One region of the Bacillus nitratireducens genome, then DNA from elsewhere that is predicted to be linked to it. Evidence: riboswitches for the same ligand, from Rfam matches in the RefSeq annotation. Region 1 holds a riboswitch; the other holds the start of a gene.
What was found. A riboswitch is a leader RNA that binds a small molecule or an ion and turns the genes downstream of it on or off. The one in region 1 is predicted to bind lysine.
Positions count from the first base shown of each region.

Region 2: another riboswitch for lysine. It lies ahead of Q3V31_RS15750 (amino acid permease); the one in region 1 lies ahead of Q3V31_RS02410 (aspartate kinase).

Region 1 is NZ_JAUMJO010000001.1:455,038-464,059, reverse strand. Features, by position in the region: gene asnA (aspartate--ammonia ligase) at 1-712, shown strand, start outside; gene Q3V31_RS02425 (helix-turn-helix transcriptional regulator) at 849-962, shown strand; partial or broken gene Q3V31_RS02420 (helix-turn-helix domain-containing protein) at 1,091-1,429, shown strand; gene Q3V31_RS02415 (VOC family protein) at 1,720-2,172, opposite strand; gene Q3V31_RS02410 (aspartate kinase) at 2,625-3,854, opposite strand; lysine riboswitch at 4,057-4,243, opposite strand; gene Q3V31_RS02405 (DoxX-like family protein) at 4,436-5,344, shown strand; gene Q3V31_RS02400 (DUF4166 domain-containing protein) at 5,349-5,969, shown strand; gene Q3V31_RS02395 (YndJ family protein) at 5,966-7,591, shown strand; gene Q3V31_RS02390 (8-oxo-dGTP diphosphatase) at 7,620-8,105, opposite strand; gene Q3V31_RS02385 (N-acetylmuramoyl-L-alanine amidase) at 8,275-9,022, shown strand, end outside.
Region 2 is NZ_JAUMJO010000004.1:36,794-45,815, forward strand. Features, by position in the region: gene Q3V31_RS15710 (peptidoglycan D,D-transpeptidase FtsI family protein) at 1-1,117, shown strand, start outside; gene lepB (signal peptidase I) at 1,229-1,750, shown strand; gene Q3V31_RS15720 (cephalosporin hydroxylase family protein) at 1,786-2,409, opposite strand; gene Q3V31_RS15725 (NUDIX hydrolase) at 2,597-3,121, shown strand; gene Q3V31_RS15730 (class I SAM-dependent methyltransferase) at 3,204-3,968, opposite strand; gene Q3V31_RS15735 (DUF2716 domain-containing protein) at 4,163-4,654, shown strand; gene Q3V31_RS15740 (DNA alkylation repair protein) at 4,718-5,488, opposite strand; gene Q3V31_RS15745 (iron-sulfur cluster biosynthesis family protein) at 5,522-5,827, opposite strand; gene Q3V31_RS15750 (amino acid permease) at 5,947-7,413, opposite strand; lysine riboswitch at 7,526-7,718, opposite strand; gene Q3V31_RS15755 (GNAT family N-acetyltransferase) at 8,103-8,552, shown strand; gene Q3V31_RS15760 (sulfite exporter TauE/SafE family protein) at 8,593-9,022, opposite strand, start outside.

The DNA of each region.
Region 1 (9,022 bases):
TGAAGGTTTATATACTAACATGAACGCGATTCGTCGTGATGAAGAACTTGATGCAACGCATTCCATTTATGTTGACCAATGGGATTGGGAAAAAATTGTTCAAAAAGAATGGCGTACTTTCGATTACTTACAAAAAACAGTACAAACAATTTATGGAATATTCAAAGAATTGGAAGATCACTTATTTGAAAAGTATCCGTTCCTTGGAAAGTATTTACCAGAAGAAATTGTTTTCGTTACTTCTCAAGAACTAGAAGATAAATATCCAGAATTAACACCGAAAGATCGCGAACATGCAATTGCGAAAGAACATGGTGCAGTCTTTATTATTGGAATTGGAGATGCACTCCGTTCAGGTGAAAAGCACGATGGACGCGCATCCGATTATGATGATTGGAAATTAAACGGTGACATTTTATTCTGGCACCCAGTACTACAAGCTTCATTCGAATTATCATCAATGGGAATTCGTGTTGATAGTAAATCACTTGATGAGCAGTTAACGAAAACGGGAGAAGACTTCAAACGAGAGTATGATTTCCATAAAGGTATTTTAGAAGATGTACTACCATTAACAATTGGTGGTGGTATCGGCCAATCAAGAATGTGTATGTACTTCTTACGTAAAGCACATATCGGTGAAGTTCAATCTTCTGTATGGCCTGACGATTTACGTGAAGCTTGCAAGAAAGAAAACATTCATCTGTTTTAATAGAAGAGAGAGGATAACTCAAAGAGTTATTCTCTCTTTTTCATTGTGTAAACGAATGGTTTACATTGAATTTTACCAATAGTTTCTTTCTTTTTTATCTCCTATTATGTAATAATTTGTTAAAGGAGGGGACGTTATGAGTTTAGGACAACAACTTAAAAAATTAAGAGAATCAAAAGGGTATTCACAAGAAGATGTTGCTAAAAAGATTGGTATAACGAGGCAAGCAGTGTATAAAGTGAAACTTTAATCAGTGGGCGATTTATCCTACTGATTATTAGTTGAACCAATCGGACTTTTATAGGCAGTTAATCGAATCTGGCTGCCTTGATTGTGCTTAAAAGCTTTGATGAGATTTACTGCCTGTTAAAGCGGGGTAAGTGGGAAAATGATAAAAGTTGCCCTGATATTGAAAATTTAATTTTATTGAGCGAAATGTATAATGTTACGCTCGATGAGTTAATAAAAGGGAACCGAAATTTAAAAGAGAAAATACATATTGATGAAGATGAGGATTTTGAGAAAGAGAATGAGTTTGGTTTTTATATTGGGTTTGGTTTGCTAATTATGAGTGCTTTCATTGATTATGAAGGAATTCAAGAGATTTTATTAGGAATTGCACTTTTCATGATGGTCTTTTATTCTGACGTGAAGAAAGTTATTTTGAATGAATTTCGCTCGTTATTTAAAGGGAAAAATATATATGATAAGAAGTGAGAAGAGGCCGTTATATTTCCTGGGAAAGGGTATTGTAAATAACTCGATTGTTTTATAATGATTTTTAGATGTAAAGAATATGTTAAAAAGCTGTTTGTATAGAGTCTTGAAATCTATGTGTAAAATGATAATAAAGTTATTTAATTTTAAAAGCCCAAACAAGCATAACCCCCGTTCTAAAGTTAGGACGGGGTTGAAAATCTAAGTTTTATTGAATAAGAATTTTCTTCAAATATTTTTACTTCAGTACTGTATATTTCAGTAAAGACTTTTGATAAAACATTACTTACTTATTTGTTACCGAGTTCTTCCGCTAAACCGATTAAAATTCCTTCGGTTCCACGAATGTAGCAGAGTCGATACGAGTCCTCGTACTGAACTACTTCGCCAACGAGCTGAGCACCATGCTTAGTAAGTCTGGATACCATTTCGTCAATGTCTTCAACGGTGAACATGACGCGCAGATAACCGAGGGCGTTTACAGGAGCTGTCCGATGATCTGCTATAGTAGGTGGGGTGAGGAATCGCGAAAGTTCAATTCGACTGTGGCCATCTGGTGTAACCATCATAGCAATCTCTACGCACTGAGAACCGAGTCCTGTTACGCGACCAGCCCATTCACCTTCGACAGTGGCTCGCCCTTCGAGGTTCAAGCCAATCTCCTCGAAGAAAGATATTGCGTCATCAAGGGATTCTACAACGATGCTGACATTGTCCATTCTTAGTAATTTGTTTTTTGTCATTGTCTTTATCTCCTTATGTGTAAAAATATATTAATTGATCATCCTCATAATTATACTATTAAAAAGTTACAAATTCCTTCTAAGCAAAAATACCTTGTCACAGTGTAGGAAAAAGTGACAAGGTGTTTTCGGGTATAGTATATACCATCTTGTTAACGAACAACACTTCGTAAAACATCTACTATTGAAATGTGCGCGAACTTTATTTCGTGAATGCTATCATGTTCAAGTGGTTTCAAGAACTTGATACTGTAGTTGCTATTCGATAAAATAACTTCGACTTCCCCACAAAATATTCCTATCCTGTACGCCATTAAATGGCCCGATTGTTGTAAACGACTTTATTTTAACGTAAATAACTTTCTTGTCACTCTATACAATGCAAACAGCTTTCTATTTATATAGGTAGGAAATAGATTCATATAATTTATTGTAAGTTTTACCGGTGGAAATTAGCTCATTTGCACTAAAGGCTCAATTTTCGCCATAAATGATTGATGTAGTGCTTCAACACCATCTACTAAGTGAATACGGTCAATTACAACTGATACTTTAATTTCCGATGTACTTACCATTTTAATATGAATACCGCCTTCTTTTAAAGTAGTAAACATATTCGCAGCGACACCTGGGTTAGATACCATACCTGATCCTACAATTGATACTTTTGCTAAATGGTTTTCATATTCTACAGATTCATAGTGAAGTGCTTCTTGATTTTGTTCCAATACTTCTAATGTTTCTCTTAAATCATTAGAATGGATTGAGAAAGAGAGGTGAACAGTTCCTTCATTTGTAATACTTTGAATAATAATATCTACATTAATATGTGCCGCTGCTAATGTAGAGAAAACTGTTGAAAGTGCACCTTGTTCTAATCCTTTAATTGTGACGCGTGTAATATTATCCTCAAATGCAATACCTTTAACGATTGATTGTTGTTCCATGTTACATTCTCCCCTTACAATTGTTCCGTTTTCTTGTTCCATACTTGATCGTACTTCTAAAACTACATTATGATTTTTAGCAAATTCAACAGCGCGTGGGTGTAACACGCCAGCACCGAGATTGGCAAGCTCTAACATTTCGTCATAAGAAATTTCATCTAATTTATAAGCATCTTGTACAACGCGTGGATCAGTCGTATATACGCCGGTTACATCCGTATAAATATCACATTTTTTTGCTTTTAATGCCGCTGCTAATGCAACAGCAGTCGTATCAGAACCACCGCGTCCAAGCGTTGTAATTTCATGCTTTTCACTAACTCCTTGGAAGCCAGCTACAATAACAATCGTACCTTCAGTAAGATAAGACTGAATTCGATCTGTATGAATGTCAGTAATCCGTGCACTACTATGTACAGATTCTGTCGTAATACCAGCTTGCCACCCTGTTAATGAAATTGCGTTATAACCTTTTGTTTGTAGTGCCATTGTTAATAATGAAATGGTTACTTGTTCTCCTGTAGATAGGAGCATATCCATTTCACGTTTACTTGGATTTTCAGTAATAGCGTTAGCAAGTGCGACAAGTTCATCTGTACTTTTTCCCATTGCTGAAACGACAGAGACAATGCTATGTCCTCGTTCATATTCTTCAATAATTAAATTTGCTACATGTTGAATGCGTTCGACGCTTCCAACAGAAGTACCGCCAAACTTTTGTACAATCGTTTCCATTACGAATTCCTTCTTTCGTCCATTTTTAAGAATAGGTTAGGACATATACAAATCCCAATATTCCTGTAGTTACCAGAGAGAAAAACAAAAAACACCATCTCAAATAAGTGAGGATGGTGCTGTTACAGGAAAAGGGAAACAGAAAACGGAGCTAATAAAAAAACCGCCAAAAAAGGAATATCATAAAAAATGATATCTCTTTTTTGTAGATAGCTCTTCACACGTACATGTCTGTACATATGACAGTTCTGTTTCTATTCGAAAACAGCCCCAATCGATAAATGCAGAGAAATTTATCAATTTCGGCAACACTTCCTTTCTTCTAAATTCATAGACATCTCTGTGTCTCCTTTAGAATACTTATAAGCGTTGCAACCTCTATCTCACGTTTTAGGCGAGAGTGTTTGATTTATGAAGTTGTTGGTAACATTTGTTTTATAATAATTTAAATTTTTCAGGGAATCAAGTGTTTTATATATTTTTTAAAAATTCCATCTTTTTTGGGGGGTAGTTTGTGAAAAGTGTAGCAAAATAAATTCATAGCATGTACATTAAATTTATAGTGCATAGGAGGTGGAAGAATGAAGGGGAAAAAGCCTATTTATGTTTCAGCAGAAATGAACACAACAATGGAAAAATTATGGGGATATACACAGGAACCAGATATACACACAGAATGGGATGCTCGCTTTACTGAAATTTCGTATTTAGAGAAAAAAGAAGGAGAACCGCAGAAGTTTTTATATAAAACTAAAATTGGATTTGGACTTGAAATAGCTGGTGAAGGGGAATCGATAGGAGAAATAAGAAAAGAAACGGGTGAACGGATTTCTTCTTTAAAATTTTGGACAGATAATAAATTATCACTTATTCAAATGGGGCGTGGTTATTGGAAGTATACACCGCGTAAAGAACATATTTATTTTGAGACGCAATATGATTATGATACAAGGTTTGGTCGTATAGGAAATATGATAGATCCATATGTTTTTCGACCCTTATTAGGTTGGGCGACAGCATGGAGTTTTGATGCTTTAAAATTATGGTTAGAAAAGGGACTTCATCCTAAGTTGCTAATTAGAAGAACAATGACGTATTGGCTCGTTTGCTTTCTATTTGCCTTCGTATGGTTATATCAAGGGATTGTACCAAAATTGATGTTTACTCATTCAGAAGAAGTAAAGATGCTTTCTGCACTAATCGGATCGAATGAAAGTAGTATTTTTATACTTAAAATAGTTGGATTTTTAGAAATAATATGGGGTGTTATGTGGCTATTGCCACTTCAAAAGCGAAAACTATTTATATTGCATATTATATTGTTGATAGTTTTAACATTAGCGGCAGGATCGACGAATATCGCTAGTTTTACGCAACCATTTAATCCAATTACATTAAACCTTCTTTTAATAGGGTTATCGATTGTCGGTTATATGAATTGCACTAATTTGCCAAGCGCAAAAAATTGCAAGAGGAAGAGAAAGGGATAAATGTATGGTTAATATTTATGAGAGATTATTAGGAGATACCTATAAAAATCTTCATCCAAAATTACAGAAGCGATATGCGATTACAGAAGAGAATAGTTTTACAGGAGAAGGGGAAATGGATGAAATTTACGGTGGCTCTTTTTTCGTTAAATTAATTTTGAAAATTGCATCGAAGTTTCGAATGTTTTTCTCTGAGCGAGGAAAGAAGGTGCCATTTACGATACATAATACCGCTGAGCGAGATGAACAGGGGAAAGAATTTGTACGGTGGAATCGTACTTTTTATTTTCATAATAAGAAAAGATATTTTAACGCTGTTATGCAGCTGGATGAAGAGAATAATGAAATTGTAGATTATTTTGGTGAGCCACATTTACTCGTTTCTACATTGAATTTTTATATTGATGAAAAGGGCGGGATGCATATTTCTTCAAAGAAACAATGGTTTTTTATGTTTGGAAGAAAAATACCGTTACCTAGATTTTTATACGGAGAGGCGAAAATTGTAGAAAGTTATGATGAAACACTACAATGCTTTCGAATTCATGTACAAGTACGAAATCCGTTAATTGGCTCACTATTTTCCTATAAGGGGACATTTGTGGAAAGGAAATATACGAGATGAAAAATATACTATTTGGGCTTGCTTGTTATATTATATTTCTAATATACGAGTGGTCGAATGTAAATCCTGTTGAAGCAATTATATTGTTATCTATTTTGTTATTTATACCGATGTCTTTTTGTATTATTGACAAGAAAAAAAGAAATGGATCGTATGTATTATTTTATAAATTTGTATCGTTTTTATATCCAATCGCAGCAATCAGTGCAATGCTAGCTTTCGTAACAAATCATTATTTATTTGCGTTACTTTGGTTTGTATATACAGGAATTGTTGCGTTATTTGGTATAAGTAGATTGCTAGAAAGAGGATTGAAACCGTTAGAGGAGACAGCTATCGATAGTGCGTTTATGTATTTGTTTTTAGGTGGTTTCTGGTTTTTTGCTTCTGTAGCAAAGCTTTCCATTATGCACTTTAGTTCCGACATTGTTTTGCTTACAGCTGCACACTTTCATTATTCGGCATTTCTATTGCCGTTATCAGCTGGTTTAATTGGGAGGAAAAGAGAAAAGAGAAGTAAAGTATATGATGCTATTATGTTTGTCATCGTCATTTCACCTATGACAGTTGCAATAGGAATTACGTACTCGAGGGTATTTGAATTTTTTGCAGTGTTCCTATATTTATGCGCTATTTATAGTTATGGGATTTATGTTTGGCGCACGAAATTTAATGCTATTAGTGCAAAGATTCTCCTGATCATATCTTCTAGCACACTCATGGTAACAATTATGTTTTCACTTATATATTCATATGGGAATTTGAAACATGTAATGACGATTACAATTGCACAAATGGTCTGGATTCACGGCGTGGTAAATGGAATTGGAGTAGCGTTACCAGCATTTGTTGGCTGGATGATTGAAAAGAGTACTCCGAATTATAAATATTATGGGAAACCAATGAGCAGGTTAAGAGGAACCGCGACAGTTGGTGAAGCATTTTTACATAACAGAAATTTAATAGATAGCAAGGAATACAAAGGTTTAGTTGATAAAATGAATGATTTTCATAGTGAGGCATTTGACGCGATAAAGATTCCTTTAAGTATTATTCGTTTTTATGAAAATACAAAAGAGTATCAGTTACAATCGCATATTAAATGGACTCGTTGGTTCCGCCCGGTTGCATTTTGTTATGCAAAAATGAGTAAGCGTGTAGGACAAATACATTTAGGAATGGGCGGCAAGTGGGAAACGATGCATGGTTCTATCATGGGGATAATAGATGAGAAGGATGGAAGAGAGAATGTAAGGGCTTGGCTAAGAAAAAATGAAGCAGGAGAATCTATTTTTGTAGCTCTTTACTCAAAACATACACATAAGAATGAGACGTATATGAATATTGGATTACCTTTACCATATTCGAATATGACGGGAGTTTTGAAATTATGTAATAAGAGTAATGATTTAATCATTACTAGTAAGCTGAGAAGAAATGGTAAGGGAGATGAAGGGATATACTTACATACTCGCTTCTTTACAATACGCTTACCATTAGCAGAGACTTTTATGATTAAAGAGGGCAAGGATCAAATATTAACAGCTAACCATCGAATGTGGATATTCGGAGTTAAGTTTTTAGAAATTGATTATGAGATTAAGAAAATAGAAGAGAAGTAAGAAAAGCTTGGAGAGATTCCAAGCTTTTTTATGTATGGGTAATTGTCATAGCAACTTGTTTATCTAAGTCTTGGTCCCAAACACGTTGAATTTCAAACGTACTTTTTTCAAAAAATAATGGGAATCTTTCTTTAAACCAATCTTGCATAGGAAGATTTAGTGCTGTATCGATTGGTACCCATAATAATTCGCCTTCAGGAGGATTCAAAAGGAGTTCACCTTCAAATGAATCTGTCCAATAATTAAATACCATATATCGAACATTTTCTTTCGGATTTACGTATTCATCTAATCCCTTAAAAGTTAAATTTGAAACAAGTAATCCAGTTTCTTCTTTTACTTCTCGTTTAGCAGCTTGAACGATACTTTCTGGGAAATCTACTTTACCACCAGGAGCGATGTAACCAGGGAAGCCTAGATGGTCAGGGCGTTTTATAAGTAAAACTTCATTATTTCGCTGGATCATACACATCGTGTAAATACGGTGTTCTATATCTTTCCAATTGTTGCTCATACGAATCTCTCCTCTTATAAAACCTTATAGTTTTTAACTATAGTTATATATGACAAAAAATACAATAATAATACAAAATTATACAAATTACAATTGACTATTACTAATTTTCAGAACTATAATTAGTCTGTTATATAAAAACATTGTACTTGAGAGGGGAATATATTCTATGAAAAATAGAATAATCGCAGCAGGAATAATCGCAGCTAGTATATTATCTTATTCACCTAGTAGTTTCGCACAAATAAAAACGTTTCCAGATGTCCAAGCAGGGCACTGGGCAGAAGATTCTATTAACTACTTAGCAGAAAAAGGCGCAGTTACAGGTAACGAGAAAGGAATGTTCGAGCCTGGAAAAGAGATTACTCGTGCAGAAGCAGCTACAATGATGGCTAAAATCTTAAACTTACCATTCGATAAAGATGCTAAACCATCTTTTGGTGACTCTCAAAACGGATGGTATACCCCATACATCGCAGCTGTAGAAAAAGCTGGTGTTGTTAAAGGGAAAGGCCCAGGCGTATTTGATCCAACTGGGAAAATTGACCGGGTTTCAATGGCCTCTCTTATTGTAGAAGCTTACAAATTAGATTCTAAAGTAAATGGTACTCCAGCAACTAAATTCAGTGATTTAGAAAAAAGCTGGGGTAAAGCAAAAGCTAACATCCTAGTTGAATTAGGGATTTCTGTTGGTACTGGTGATAAATGGGAGCCTGAAAAAATTCTAACTAAAGCAGAGGCAGCTCAATTTATTAAAAAGGCAGATTCTCTTAAAATAGGTAACCCTTTAGTAGAAAAGGTAGTTATTATTGATCCTGGTCATGGAGGATTTGATCCAGGGAATCCAGGACAAGGTGTAGAGGAAAGTAAAATTGTATTTGATATATCTTTAAGATTACAGCAATTGTTAGAAAAAA
Region 2 (9,022 bases), on a different contig from region 1:
GAATTTAAGGGCATTCCATTCTTCTGAACCGATGATGGATCGTGCATTCGTCGTTATGATGAATCCGAAAAATGGTCAAATTCTATCATTAGCAGGAAAGAAAATTGTAAATAAAGACGGCGGGATGCAAATAGAAGACTACGCTTTAGGAACGATGATAAGCTCGTATGAGTTAGGATCGACGGTGAAAGGAGCTACGGTATTAGCTGGATATCAAGCAGGAGCGATTAAGCCATTTACGCATTTCTTTGATGCGCCAATGTACTTTAAAGGAAGTTCGAAGCCGAAGAAATCTTGGAAAGACTTTGGAGATATTGATGATTTAAGAGCTTTGCAAGTTTCATCGAACGTATATATGTTCAATACAGCTTTAAAAATGGCAGGTATTGATTATGTACCAAACAACCCGTTAGATATTAAACAAGAAACATTCAATAAAATGCGCTATTACTTTAGACAATTTGGTTTAGGTGTGTCTACTGGCATTGACTTGCCAAATGAATCGATGGGTCAAATGGGTAGAACTGATACTATACCTGGTTTTTTACTTGATTACGCGATTGGACAATATGATACATATACGCCACTGCAGCTTGCTCAATATATTTCAACGATTGCAAATGGCGGTTACCGAATGAAACCACAAATTGTACAAGAAATTAGAGAGCAACCAAATAGACCCGAGGAAGTGGGAAAAGTTATACAATCGATGGAACCAGTCGTGTTAAATCGAGTGGATATGGACCTTTCATATATAAATCATGTGAAAGAAGGATTTAGAAGGGTTTTCCAAGAGGCAGATGGGACCGGTACTGGAACTTTTAAAGGACTACCTTATAAACCGGCTGGAAAAACAGGAACAGCAGAGACAGTGTACGGTGGAGAGAGTGATATTGGAAGAGATGAAAACAACTATCGAAAAAAATGTTATAATTTAACTCTCGCCGGGTATGCGCCATATGACGCTGATCCGGAAGTCGCTTTTTCTGTTGTTGTGCCATGGGTAAATAATGATAAATCAGGTATTAATTCTACAATTGGTAAAGAGATTTTGGATGCATATTTTGATTTGAAAACGCAGAGATCGGGTGCAAGTCCAGTCCCAGTAGCACAATAGCCGAATAAGGCACAGTAAAAAACTTCAAATTGTAGTATATCACTGCGCAAATGAACAGGTGCAGTGATATATTTTTGAGTTGAAAAGTGTTTTGATAAGGTGGGAATGGATATGAAAGAGGAGATTAAGAGAGGTTGGGGAAAATACATACTATTTATATTTGTCATGGTAGTAACGTACCAGTCTTTTACTTTATGTAAGGTGGAAGGAAAATCGATGCAGCCGACTTTACATGAAGAAGACTACGTATTTGTAAATAAAGCTGCTGTACATTTTTCTAGCTTACAGCACGGAGAAATCGTCATTATTAAGGAAGAGGATGAGTCGAAATATTATGTGAAACGCGTAATAGGACTTCCTGGTGACATAATTAACATAACGAATGGAACTGTATACGTAAATGACAAAAAGCAAAATGAACCTTATATAAATAAAGATTTATATAATAATACACAAGTGTTTTACAATTTTCAAAAGACAAAGATTCCGCCAAATAAGTTATTTGTAATGGGAGACAATCGTGAACAAAGTAAGGATAGTCGAAATGGTTTAGGTTATATTGAAGAAGATAATATAATAGGAAAAGTGGAATTTGTGTACTATCCTTTTTCGAAAATGAAGATCATAGAATAAGTGGGGGATGGACAAAGCCCCCACTTATTAAAGTTTCACTTTATCTTCTTTAAAAAACCTTTTGGATTAAATGAGATGAAAAACTTATGCTTAGATTCATCGATTATGAAATTACTATTTTTAGTTAAAAACTCTTCTACAGCTTCCATTGGGCCAGGGCCCCAATTAGGAAGGAGAGGATTTCCGTTAATACTTGTATCTTCTACAATAATGTAACTATCAGTGGTGACAATAGATTTATAAAGTAAGAGTTCTTTCGATACATGCTCTTTACTATGATCAGAATCTAAAATAACTAAAATCACATCATCAGGTTTGCGCATACTTAATATTGTTTGGACCGCCTGTACAGAAACAGAAGAGGCTGTTAAATACGTAATCCGATTATGTGATGGCCGATTTGGTTGCGGAGTTATATCGATAGTAAGTACATGACCTTTTCCAATTAAATCTAACATAGAAGCTAAATACAGTGCGCTACCACCATAGAAGGTTCCACATTCAATAATTAAATCGGGTTTTAATTCGTGAATGATCTCTTGGTACAAAAAAAGATCAGAAGGAAGTTTGCAGATTGGAACCCCGAACCAGTGTGTACCATGTAGCCAAACGTTGCTGTCGTAATATTGTTTTAGAAATTCGCTACTAATGTTATCGATTTTGAATTCTCCTTTCTAAAAAGGATTCTTTCATACGTAAAGAGTTTACGTATGAAAGTTGTACTATATATTATGTGGTAAGGGATTATAAGGCGATTGTTTTCACGTGAAAATAAGCAAAATAACACATGTGGAAAATGAATTACTTACAAAAGAAGATGTAAATGAAAGGAAATGAAATGATCGTATGTATAAGTACACAATTTGCTTCATTAGAAAAGGAGATAATATACTGCTATTAAATAGAAACAAAAAGCCGACAATGGGAATGTGGAATGGTGTCGGAGGGAAAATAGAAGAGTATGAAACGCCATACGAAGGAGTTATTAGAGAAACGTTTGAGGAAACGGGAATAGAGCTTCCAAGTGTAACGTATAAAGGGAATGTTATGTTTCAAGTTAAAGACGAACCTTTGGGTAGTGAGGGAATGTATGTATTCCTAACTGATTTACCAGATGGAGTACATATTGATACGCCAGTAAGCACAGATGAAGGTATATTAGAATGGAAGTCAATTGATTGGATATTAGATGGTGATAATAGAGGTGTAGTTAGCAATTTGCAAAGATATTTACCGAGAGTATTAAAAGAAGAAAACAATTTAGAGCATACATTCACATATGATAACCGGAATATTATTGATTACACAACTACACTTTTGACAGAAGATGATACGAAAAAACGATATGAAAAATATCTCATTTCTCAATAAGATAAGAAGCGTTAAAATACTAAGGAAAAGCCAAGTCCTTTATTGGGACTTGGCTTTTTTGTAGGGAATGCTAATTCAAATTTTACTCCACATAATTTGCTTTAATAATAAAGCGGTGTTGCTTCACATCGAAATATCCTTTTTGTAAGATAATTTCATGTATACGATACAATTCCTCGGTATAGCAATCTACTATAAAATCAGGAATTTGCCACGGAATTGCTTTTAAGTAATAGACAACAGCACCGACATCATAAAAACGCTGAAGGGGGAATTCTTCCTTCGCTTCTAAAATAGTAAATCCATTCTCCTTTAGTTCATTACATGCCATTTTGAGTGACCAACTTGAAAATTCGCTATTTAGCGGTGTGCCAAACTGCTCATTAAGCTCCGCACAATCAAGACCGCCAACTTGTTGAGTAAGAAATGTTCCATTGGTGGAAAGAATTCTTTTCACCTCAGAAGCAGAAAAGGATTCATGTTGATTGACAATTAAATCAAACTGACTATCTTGAAATGGTAAAGCAGTATCATCCGTAACTTCTACGATTGTAACTCCTAAAGGTTCTAATTTCTTTCGTGCAATTGGTACATTCGGAGCGTAGCCTTCAGTCGCATAAATAGTTGACGGCAACGGTTGTAACATAGATAAAAACTCTCCGCCGCCAGTTCCCATATCTAGCATTGATTCTGCATGCTGCATAAGCTGGAAGGCTGTGCTACCGTACGACCATGATAAAGGCTCGCTATTCATACGGCCAGTTTCTGAAATGAAAGAAAAATCCCAGCCACTAAAATTTGTATTAGCACTTTCTAAAAAAGTTAAAAATAATGGATCACGTTTCATAATTATGTCCTCCTATTTTTTAAAGTGAGTGATATGATGAGAAAAAAGGGAGGACCTCTTATTAAGGTGAAGCGGTTTTACGTTTCGTGTTCGAATAGATTCATAGAAATTCGCTCCTTGTGAGAATGGTTATTTGTATATTCGGGATAATTAAGTGAAAATCCTTTGAAATTATAAGGGAAGGCAGTTGTTTAATGAAAAATTGGATGAAGTTTACAGACAAAGAGAGCGATCAAATATGGGATAGGGTATATAGTGATTTTGAGTTTTCACCAAGTATTTCTATATTCCCATCATTTAAAGTGCCAAGTCCTTTTGTTACATATGATATTTCTCATTACTTTGGAGAATCGATAGATTTAAATGTATATGATGATTTGGAAGAAAAAGCATTACTAGTTTTTAAAGAAAATACAGCAGCGAATGAATATATTATGGTACTTGATTGGCAACATGAGTGTTACTGGGTGAATCCACACATAGAGTTTGAAAGAAATGAATTTGATGAGTGGACAATCCCGATTTTTCCAAATGGAGATTACAATTTCTTTATTCAAAAGGACTATAAGTGGGGGTATTTAGGCCATCCTTGGGAGAAGAGTATAACGATATTTGGAAAAGAATTAATAGAGAGCTTTGAACAAAGTAAGCCAGAAATGTTTCAAAATATTTTAAGGCAGGGCTAATGTTTTAAAGAGAAAAAACGCTTATACTTCATTTTTGAAGCATAAGCGTTTTGTTTAAAATACTTAAAAAGAAAAATCTTTTGGTAAAGTACCATTTTTTATCACCGTTCTTAACCCATGTTTTATAATCCAAGGGTTAACAGGAAGCTGTTTATCACGTAATTGTTGTAACCATTGAAAAACGAGTTCTTTATCTTCTTTTGTAATATCGTTAATATGATTGGCTACTGATTTTTGGACATATTTAGAAGGGTCATTCATTAATAGCTCAAGTAGCTTTAAATTATTTCTAAAGTCACCTTTCAGAGCTCCAATTTTTTTAGCCCAAGGAAGTCTAGGTCTAGTACCTTCTGAAACTAATCTCCTAATGTGGCTGTTTTCGTCATGAATCCACTGTTGTAATATGTCTAGTGTGTCTTCATGATATTTTTCAAGAAAAGGCCGAATGGCATATTCAGCAGTATTCCTTTTTGTTATTTCATACATTGCGTTGAAAGAGGATTCAAAATCGTTAAGCCCATATTTTTCAACGTATTTTGCGATAGGCATGTACATATATCCGTTTGTAAATGTGCCTACTTCTGTTGTATTTTCTGGTCCCAATGTTTTCAGTAATATATGTATTGCTTCATTAAAATCTTTTTGTAATGCATTGTGTAATTCATCTGCTATGGCTTCTATACGTTGCTTTAACTCTAAATTTTCAACTTTATATGTTACGGAAGATACAAAGTTTATTTTAGAGAAATTAGGATCGTGTTTACAAATAGAATCAGCCATTTTTTCTGCTAATTCTTCGTTGAATAAAAATTTTAGTGGAACATATTTGCCCATTTTTTCACCCCATTGGTCGGATAAAAACAATGTTTATTTTTTAATCGACAATCCATACACCAAAGTCTCACTGGGAGTCGTAATACTAAAACCTGTCGTTTTATAATCAAGTTTCACGGTATCACCAGTGTAGTCTTTCGTAAATGAATCCATTTGTACGATAAGCTCCGCATCTTCATATACAACATCATCTGCATGATATGTATCCCAAATTAAATCGACATCAACGAAAATGCTACAAGAGTTTGTCATTGTCCCTCTAATGCGAATAATCTTTTTGTCTTCACGTTCTAATCTATGTATAGCAACTTTTGCTTCATCAGTAATACGAATGTTCATGTGATCCCAACCTTTAAGTGTATTTACTTTATTATTGCAAAAAGATAAGAAATAGGGAAGTAAATGGGATTGTAATAAAAAAACGAGCAAACAAATTTGTTTGCTCGTTTTGCTATACTCTATTTTAGTTCACATTTATCAAGTGGAATTACTTTCGTTTTCTTAGTAAATTTATATCCTAACCATAGTACTAAGAAGAGTGGTAAACCGATATAAGAAACGAGTACACCGTTCCAATCGATAGATGCTCCCATAAATGCGCCGTAGTTTTGTCCTAAAATAACGATAACACAAAGTGTAAATGCAAAGATTGGACCGAACGGGAACCATTTTGCTCTATACGGTAAATCTTTTAAATCTTTTCCTTGTGCAACATAAGCTTTTCGGAAACGGTAATGACTAATAGCAATTCCTACCCAAGCAATAAACCCTGACATTCCAGAAGCATTTAATAACCAAATGTATACAACACCGTCACCGTATAAAGAAGCGATGAAAGCGACGCTACCAACTACTGATGTTGCGATTAATGCGTTAACAGGTACACCGCGGCTATCTAATTTGCCTAAGAACTTTGGTGCTTTTCCTTGACGAGCTAAATCCCAAAGCATACGAGTTGATGCGTACATTCCAGAGTTACCAGCAGATAGAACTGCAGTTAAAATAACAGCGTTCATAACAGAAGCAGCGAAGGCAACGCCCGCTTTTTCAAATACTAGTGTAAATGGACTTACTGTAACATCACTTGCTGCAAGGCTATCAGTCGTATAAGGAATTAATAAACCGATAACAAGAATTGCTAAAATGTAGAATAATATAATGCGCCAAAAGATAGAACGAATTGCTTTCGGTATATTGCGTTCTGGATCAGCAGTTTCACCAGCAGCCACTCCTAATAATTCAGTTCCTTGGAATGAGAAACCAGCTGCCATAAATACACCGATAATTGCCATGATGCCGCCATTAAATGGTGCATCTGCAACAGTGAAGTTTTTAAAACCAACAGCTTCACCGCCCATAATTCCAAAAATCATCATAAAACCGACAATTAAAAAGATAATAATAGTAACGACTTTAATAAGTGCGAACCAATATTCAGATTCACCAAAACCTTTAACAGATAAATAGTTTAAGAGAAAAATAATAGCTAAACAAAGTCCACTCCAAATAAGAGAAGGGGTATCTGGGAACCAAAATTTCATAATTAATGTTACGGCCGCTAGTTCAGCAGCGATCGTAATCGCCCAGTTATACCAATAATTCCATCCAAGTGCAAAACCAAGTGATGGATCAACAAATTTTGTTGCATAAGTGCTAAAAGATCCAGTAACAGGCATGTAAGCTGCGAGTTCTGCTAAGCTTGTCATTAAAAAATAAACCATAATTCCAATTGCGGCATATGCGACTAATGCACCGCCAGGACCAGCTGAATGGATAACACCACCACTGGCAAGAAATAATCCGGTACCGATTGTACCACCGAGAGAAATCATCGTAAGGTGACGAGATTTTAATCCGCGTTTTAATTCACCTTGTCCTTGTGTAGTTTGCGTTTTAGAGGTAGATTGATTTGTTGCGCTATTCATGTTCAACACTCCTTTTCTTGTAGGTTAGGAAGGAGCGGGGGAGAAAAATACAAAAAACCGCCAAAGTAATTAGGCGGAACGTTTCACAAATAACCACCCCATCATACCCTTCCGTTAAGATAGCACCCCACGTTTACACGGTAATTTTGTAAACGTGACAGTTCTGTTCCTTTCGGAGACAGCCCCAGCTCATATTTCCAGAGAAGAAATATAAACTTCGGCAACTTTTCCTTTCAAACGGAGTCAGTGACATTCTCTGTGTCTCGTCCATTTTACTTTTAAAAGTCGCAACCTCTACCTCATCGGATTGATGAGGATTTATATATTGCTAAGATATTTAATATATGGCAATTGTAATGACTTTCTGAATATATTGCAAGGAATTTTGTTAGGAAAAGTCAAAAAATATCGGTTATTGTATAGGAAACGCTTGCATAACTCCACCCGAACCTACTATTATGTAGCAATAAGCAAAGAAAAAATTGTTATACAAATGTTTCGCAAAAAATAATGAAAAACCCTTTAAAATTAAAAGAAAATTCAGAAAATATAATTCGACATAACTATCAGAAGGGGATTATTCCTTAAATTCGTTTCAAATAATAAGTATAAATCCGATAAATAGAATGAATATTCTTTTTATTTCTGATAAAATTGAGGTATTGTTTAATTGAAAAGGGGATATCATTATGAAATTAGAAACGGAAAGATTACATATAGTACCGTGTACAGAAGAATGGATTCAAATTGCGGATAATCAAGGATACAATAGTGGTCCGCATATGGTAGGATATATAGAAAATGTGAAACGAGATGCGGCTTCATTACCGTGGGGACCGTGGTATGTTATTCGAGAAGAGGATGACGTAGTTCTAGGTGATATAGGATTTAAAGGGAAACCAAACGAGGAACATACGGTAGAAATTGGTTACGGATTTATTGAGAAATATTGGAATAAAGGTTATGCAACAGAAGCAGTTAGTGAATTAATGAAATGGGCTTTTCAAACAGGCGAAGTGGAAACGATTACAGCAGAGACACTCCTTGATAACTATAGCTCCATTCGTGTATTAGAGAAATTACATATGAAAAGAGTAAATAGTACTGAAACGATGATCAATTGGAAAATAGATAAATAAAAGATACCGCTCGAAGTAAATCGGGCGGTATTATTATTAATTATGGTAGCATTTGTTTTTGATCTTTCGGATAGCCAGCTGTCGATTCGTTAGAACGATTGGAATGATTACGAACAGCAATGAAAATAGAAATAATAACGACAAGACCAACTGCAACGTAAGATAGTGAAATAATAGTTGGATCCACTTTAAATGTAGTAAGTAGTGTACGAATGTTTGTAAAGATTATAAGGCCACCAACTAATACGCCAAGTAAATGAGAAGGAACGATGCGTACTAGCCATGCAGCGATTGGTGCCGCAACGATACCACCGAGCATGAGAGAAAATACCCAAACCCAGCTTACTTGTTCCCAGCCAAGTGAAATGAAAAAGCCAATCGTTGCAGCGAGTGAAACAGGAAATTCACTCGTATCTACAGATCCAATAACTTTTCTAGCTTCATTTCCTCTTGCAAGAAGAACAGGTGTC